Regions from separate parts of the Rahnella sp. PD4 genome, predicted to be linked through region 3. Evidence: predicted binding sites of a transcription regulator. Region 3 holds the regulator's gene; each other region holds the start of a gene.
The links. The regulator ArgR, encoded in region 3, controls arginine synthesis, uptake and breakdown. The targets are predictions, from matches to a motif close to ANTGAATAAAAATACANT.
Positions count from the first base shown of each region.

Region 1 (2,276 bases), on a different contig from region 3:
GAAAACCGACGAGCCTTTTGCTGCACGGCTGGTAAATGCATCTGCGTGAATAGAGATAAAAAGGTCTGCCCGCAGTTTTCGTGCCTTTGCCACGCGGACTTTAAGCGGAATAAACACATCCTCATTGCGGGTCATATGCGCTTTCATATTGGGTTCACGCATAATCAGCTTCTGTAATCTGCGGCCGATCTGCAATACAACATCTTTCTCACGGGTCTTATATTTGCCAATCGCCCCCGGATCTTCACCGCCATGACCAGGATCAAGCATGATCACCAACGGCCGGCTTCGCCCCGCCTGACCATCTTTTGCCTTTTCCGGAGGTAGCGTTCTCGCCACATCTCCGCGGTTGTAATCTTCCAGTAACGCCAGCAGCGGATCGTCCTGAGCACTGATTTCACCCTCTTGCGGATAAAGATCGAGCACCAGCCGGTTATGGAATTCAGCGACCGGTTTCAGCGTGAAGACATGTGGATTGATTACACGCTTGAGCTCAAACACCAGGCGGACCGTTTTGGTATCAAACTGCCCCACCCGCGCCTGTCTGATATAAGGATCACTTTGCTGGACTTTTTCGCCCAACCCTTTTAACACACTGTTGAGATGCACATCTTCGATATCCACCACAACGCGCGGCGGATCGCTGAGCAGAAACTGCTTATATTTTAAGGGAGTGCTGGATTCAAGCGTAATTCGGGTATAAGTAGACGAGGGCCAGATACGTACAGCAATGACCTGTGAGCTGGCAGCAAAACCCACTTTACTCACGCTCAGTATCCAGGAAGCAGCTACGGTTTGCAGGAGGCGTCGTCTTCCGGGATTGTGGGTATCGTCAGTCATGCAGTCTCAAAAAGTGTCCAAAAGTAAAAAATAGCTGATAAAAAACTCATTTTACGAATTCTAACGAATCATATCCTGCATGTCATTCCTAAACATTTATTCGATTTATCAATTTGTTGTATGTTTGTGATGGGTGTTAAAACAAAAACAGAGATTTCTTACTTGCCACAGCGCCGCAAAAGAATAAAAATACAAAAATTACGAATAAAAATTCATACGAGGTTTTGCCGTGAAGGAACGTAGTACTGAACTGGTTCAGGGATTTCGCCACTCAGTTCCCTATATAAATGCTCACCGAGGCAAAACATTCGTTGTCATGCTCGGTGGGGAAGCCATTGAACATGAAAATTTTAGCAATATTGTCAACGATATCGGCCTGTTACACAGTTTAGGCATCCGTCTGGTCGTCGTTTATGGCGCCCGTCCGCAGATTGATGAGAACCTTTCTGAGCATAATTACGAGCCGATTTATCATAAGAATATTCGCGTCACGGATGCACGTGCGCTCGAACTGGTTAAGCAAGCCGCCGGGCTGCTGCAGCTCGATATCACGGCGCGGCTGTCAATGAGTCTGAATAATACGCCACTTCAGGGCGCGCATATCAATGTCGTCAGCGGCAATTTTATCATTGCTCAGCCGCTGGGCGTCGATGACGGTATTGATTACTGTCACAGTGGGCGTATCCGCCGTATTGATGAAGAAGCGATTCACCGTCAGCTCGACAGCAATGCGATTGTCTTGCTCGGTCCGGTTGCAGTTTCGGTTACCGGTGAAAGCTTCAACCTGACTTCCGAAGAAGTCGCAACACAACTGGCGATCAAACTGAAAGCAGAAAAAATGATCGGCTTCTGCTCTTCGCAAGGGGTAATCAACGAGGAAGGTAATATTATTTCCGAACTGTTTCCTAATGATGCACAGCAAAAAATTGATCAGATGGAATCCGGCGGCGATTATCTTTCCGGTACCGTTCGCTTCCTGCGCGGCGCGGTGAAGGCCTGCCGCAGCGGTGTACGTCGCAGTCACCTGATCAGTTATCAGGAAGACGGTGCACTGGTTCAGGAACTGTTTTCGCGCGACGGCATTGGCACGCAAATCGTGATGGAAAGTGCCGAACAAGTTCGGCGAGCAACCATCAACGACATCGGTGGCATTCTGGAACTTATTCGTCCGCTGGAACAACAGGGTATTCTGGTACGCCGTTCCCGCGAGCAGTTGGAAATGGAAATCGATAAATTTACCATTATCGAGCGGGATAACCTGACCATCGCCTGTGCGGCGCTTTATCCGTTTCATGATGAAGGGATTGGCGAAATGGCCTGCGTGGCGGTTCACCCGGACTACCGCAGCTCTTCACGGGGTGAAATGTTACTGCAACGCGTTGCCAGCCAGGCGAAACTCATGGGGCTGAACAGGCTGTTTGTACTGACGACCCGCA
Region 1 is NZ_JBLZQF010000009.1:54,731-57,006, forward strand. Features, by position in the region: gene amiC (N-acetylmuramoyl-L-alanine amidase AmiC) at 1-840, opposite strand, end outside; gene argA (amino-acid N-acetyltransferase) at 1,070-2,276, shown strand, end outside.
Region 1: argA (amino-acid N-acetyltransferase) is a predicted target of ArgR. The motif match lies at 1,019-1,036, and genes of this name have one in related genera.

Region 2 (2,276 bases), on a different contig from region 3:
ACCAGCATACAAATAGCAATTGCGCCCATTACCGCCATCGTCGCCTGATATCCTGCCTGCAGATTTTCTTTACCGAAATAATCCACCAGCCACAGGGTGCCGACAGAAACCAGTAAACCGGCCAGAGAGGAGATGGTAAAACGATAAGATTGTGCAGAGAGCCGGTCTTTATCATCCGTCGTAATTACGCCTCCCAGGGCGCAGTAAGGAATATTGATAAAGGTGTAACACAGCATCAGCAATGAGTAAGTGATGTAGGCGTAAAGCAGTTTGCCTGAATGACCGAAATCAGGCGTTGTGAAGGTCATTACGGCCAGCACTGCATAAGGAATGGCAAACCATATCAGCCACGGGCGAAAATGCCCCCAGCGGGTTTTTACACGGTCAGCGATAATGCCGGTAAGCGGATCACTCACGGCATCCAGAATGCGCGTAACCAGAAACATCACCCCGACAGCGGCGGCGGAGAGCCCGTAAATATCAGTATAAAAGTAGGTCAGAAACATCGTGACCGAGGAATAAACGATCCCGCAAGCGGCGTCACCCATACCAAAACCGAGTTTTTCTATAACAGACAATTTCTTTACGGCTGCCATAATCTGACTCCAAACCATGAGGTAGAATATCTTTCAGAATTGGTATGTTAACTTTTGGCAGCTGTGTTGAATTTAACCATATTTTGCTTATGGTTTATGAAATTTACCAAACGAGAGGCGTCTCACAAAGAGAAGGGGGTTATGCAGAAATAAAAAAAGCTGCTTAATTCAGCAGCCTTTTGTTTCAAATTCAGAAAAAATCAATGACGCTTTCCGTCATCATCTTCGTCGACAAAATCTTCATCTTCGCCGTCTTCACCTTCTTCGTCGTCATCGCCTTCGAAGTAAGTGCCCCAGCCGTCATAACTGACGCCGTTGGCTTCGGCCAGATTCATCAGTTGCTCAACCTGGGTGTCGATCAGCTCCGCTTTCAGCGCGATTTCGCTGATTACATCACAGCACATCACGACTGAACCGTCTTCCACTTCCAGCTCTTCAGCATCAGTAACTTCATAACCCAGTTTGAAAGCTTCAACGGCCGCTTTCTCCAGAACGTCAAATTTCTCTGAAGATAAGTGGTGTTCGATAGTGTAAAGCGCGTCAGGATCACTGCCATCATCCAGCAGTTCTTCGATGATTAAGCGAGTCTCTTCACGTTGTTCTTCCAGCAATTCACGGTTTGCCATATCTCTGTCCTCAATCAATGTGACGTTTGTACGCTATTTTCACACACCGCAGGGCGCGTCTCCACTATAAACGACAAAGTTTTTACTGCGGGGTTGTATTTGCATATTCATACAGTTAAATTGAATTTAAATTCAATCCGAAATGCTTACGCGCTATGGAGCGACATCATGAGTTTGTTGAGTAAACGTCATTTTCTCAGGTTACTGGATTTTACCCCGTCAGAGATTTCGTCACTGCTGAAACTCTCCGCAGAATTAAAGGCCGCTAAGAAGAACGGCACCGAAAAAGCCAGTCTGCAAGGCAAAAACATCGCGCTCATCTTCGAAAAAGACTCAACCCGCACCCGGTGCTCTTTCGAAGTTGCCGCATACGATCAGGGCGCAAAAGTCACCTATCTCGGCCCAAGTGGCAGCCAGATCGGCCATAAAGAATCGATGAAAGATACCGCCCGCGTCCTCGGGCGCATGTACGACGGTATTCAGTATCGCGGTTACGGGCAGGATAAAGTGGAAATTCTGGCCCACTATGCCGGTGTACCGGTATGGAATGGCCTGACCAACGAATTTCACCCGACACAACTGCTGGCTGATCTGCTGACCATGCAGGAACATCTGCCGGGCCAGCCGCTGAAAGGCATGCGTCTGGCCTATCTGGGAGATACCCGTAACAACATGGGCAATTCCCTGCTGGAGGCTGCGGCGTTATGCGGACTGGATTTGCGCCTTGTTGCGCCTTCGGCCTGCTGGCCGGAAGCCGAACTGGTCGCCACCTGTGAACATCTGGCGAAAGAAAACGGCGGCAGCATCACCCTGACCGAAGATATCGCAACCGGCGTGAAAGATGCTGATTTCCTTTACACCGACGTCTGGGTTTCCATGGGGGAGCCGAAAGAAGTGTGGAAAGAACGCATTAATCTGCTGCGTCCTTATCAGGTGAACAGCGCGATGCTGGCGCTGACCGGCAATCCGCAGGTGAAATTCCTGCACTGCCTGCCGGCATTTCATGACGACCAGACCACACTTGGCAAACAAATGGCAGAAGAGTATGGCCTGC
Region 2 is NZ_JBLZQF010000007.1:20,804-23,079, forward strand. Features, by position in the region: gene ACOZIO_RS17230 (glycoside-pentoside-hexuronide (GPH):cation symporter) at 1-596, opposite strand, end outside; gene rraB (ribonuclease E inhibitor RraB) at 797-1,222, opposite strand; gene argF (ornithine carbamoyltransferase) at 1,391-2,276, shown strand, end outside.
Region 2: argF (ornithine carbamoyltransferase) is a predicted target of ArgR. The motif match lies at 1,342-1,359, and genes of this name have one in related genera.

Region 3 (2,276 bases):
ATCGACGGCGACACCCGGAGTGACCGGTGCGATATCATATAATGAGAGTTCGGAACCGGAAGGTAGCTGGGTCTTGAGCAGAAGCGCGAGGGCCTGACCGATACCACCCGCAGCACCTAGAACTGCAACTTTCATCCTATACTCCTTTTTTATCATTAACTTATAAGTGTCGTGGAATTAATTGGGTGTGACCTTAATCACTTACGCCGTTAAAAACAATCGCTTACCTGCAGAGAATCTGAGGTGGGTCGTTTAGAAAGTAAAAAAACACCTCCTGGTCGACCTTTTCCGCTTTTAATCACTTTTTATCGGAAAGCTTCATCATTAAAAGTAGCACCACAAAATAGGCCAGGTTAATAAATGGTTAAATTCGGTCCAATGTGAGAGCTGAATCGAGATCATGAGAGTAAACTCTTGTGCAATACAGCTCAGCCGTAATGCAAAATTTTGGCATATTCATGAAATCATCGTGGGAAATTCGTCACTTACATTCCTTGTCGCAAGCTTAATTAATGATTTTTGCAGTTAACCTCTGTTGCATAAAAATTCAATTATCTGCATAATCAGCCCCACTATGATTCAGAGACCAGGGTGCAAAATGCGTAATCCTGCTAAACAGGAAGATTTGATCAAAGCCTTCAAAGCGCTGTTGAAGGAAGAGAAATTCAGTTCTCAGGGCGAGATTGTTGTCGCTCTTCAGGATGATGGTTTCGAAAATATCAATCAGTCAAAAGTCTCAAGGATGCTGACAAAATTTGGTGCCGTCAGAACCCGTAATGCGAAGATGGAAATGGTGTACTGCCTGCCTGCTGAGATTGGCGTGCCGACAACGACCAGCCCTCTGAAAAATCTGGTGCTGGATATCGACTATAACGATGCCGTTGTGGTGATCCGAACCAGCCCGGGAGCCGCACAACTGATCGCGCGTTTACTTGACTCCCTGGGGAAATCCGAAGGGATCCTCGGAACCATTGCCGGCGATGATACGATCTTCACGACACCGGCCCGCGGATTTAGCGTCAAACAATTACACGATGCGATTCTTAGTTTGTTTGAGCAAGAGCTATAGGGCTGCAACATTTTGCTCCTTTTGACGCCCTCATTCTGTGCCTGAGGTCAGAAGATCACTCCCTCTGACCTCATTCAATACACTTTCCTTCATTGATTACTGCCTTTGCGTTTATCAAAACAGCCGCCCGCACACCCCCATTTCGGTTAAATTCCGTCACAAACCACGCCATCCCGTCACATAAAGTTTTCCAGTATGTGATTCACAGCAAAAATAAGCACAAATAGTCAAATTCATTCAACTTATTGATTTTACGAAAAATTAACCTAAAAAGACCATTTTTTACTCTTTTTTTATGCTTTTTTGTTATTAAAAATACAAATAGTTGACATATAACAACCCAAATTACTATTAGCCCGCTATTAATTTATGCCGTGACTAGATGTATACTCATTCCCGTGGTGTGAAGCACCAGTTGTTAGAAACATAATAAAATCGACGAGGTCAAAATCATGAAAGTTAAAACTACTATCGCAACATTAAGCATTCTCTCTGCATTGTCATTTGGTGTTTTTGCAGCACAACCTGTTACGCAAGAACAAGCTTCAACAATGCAGCCAACAGGCATGATCAGCGTCAGTGGCGTAGCCGGCGCCCCATCAGATATCCGTCAGGCGCTGTCAGATAAAGCCGATACCAAAGGTGCTAAAGCATTCCGGGTTATCGAAGTTCGTGAGGAAGGTAACTACCATGCGACCGCAGAAATTTACCAATAAGTTCAGGTAAAAGAAGCGAAGGGGCCTGAATGACTCAGGCCCGCGCAATGCGCACTAAGAAGGATTTGTCACTGCACCATCTACGTTCCCGCACGCTTTACGTGCTCCTGAACCCGATATTACAGCCCTGATAAATCCAAACCTCAATTGACGTTGCTCTCTGATGAAAAGCACCAACGTCTGTATATTCAGGAAAATATCATGAAAATTATTACCACTATTGCCGCACTTAGCCTGTTGTCTGCTGTTTCTTTTGCTACCTCTGCCGCGCAGCTTGTCACAAACCAGCAAGCAGAAAATCTGCGACCTATGGGCACGATTAGCGTCAGTGGCGTCAACGGCGTGCCAATGGATATCCGCCAGCAGTTGTCTGATAAAGCTGAAAGCAAAGGCGCGAAATCTTTCCGTGTGATCGAGGCTTATAACAACGGCGCTTATCACGCGACAGCAGAAATCTATCAATAAGATTTCTGAGTTTCTCACTGAGATAA
Region 3 is NZ_JBLZQF010000006.1:234,754-237,029, forward strand. Features, by position in the region: gene mdh (malate dehydrogenase) at 1-135, opposite strand, end outside; gene argR (transcriptional regulator ArgR) at 599-1,069, shown strand; gene yhcN (peroxide/acid stress response protein YhcN) at 1,522-1,785, shown strand; gene yhcN (peroxide/acid stress response protein YhcN) at 1,987-2,250, shown strand.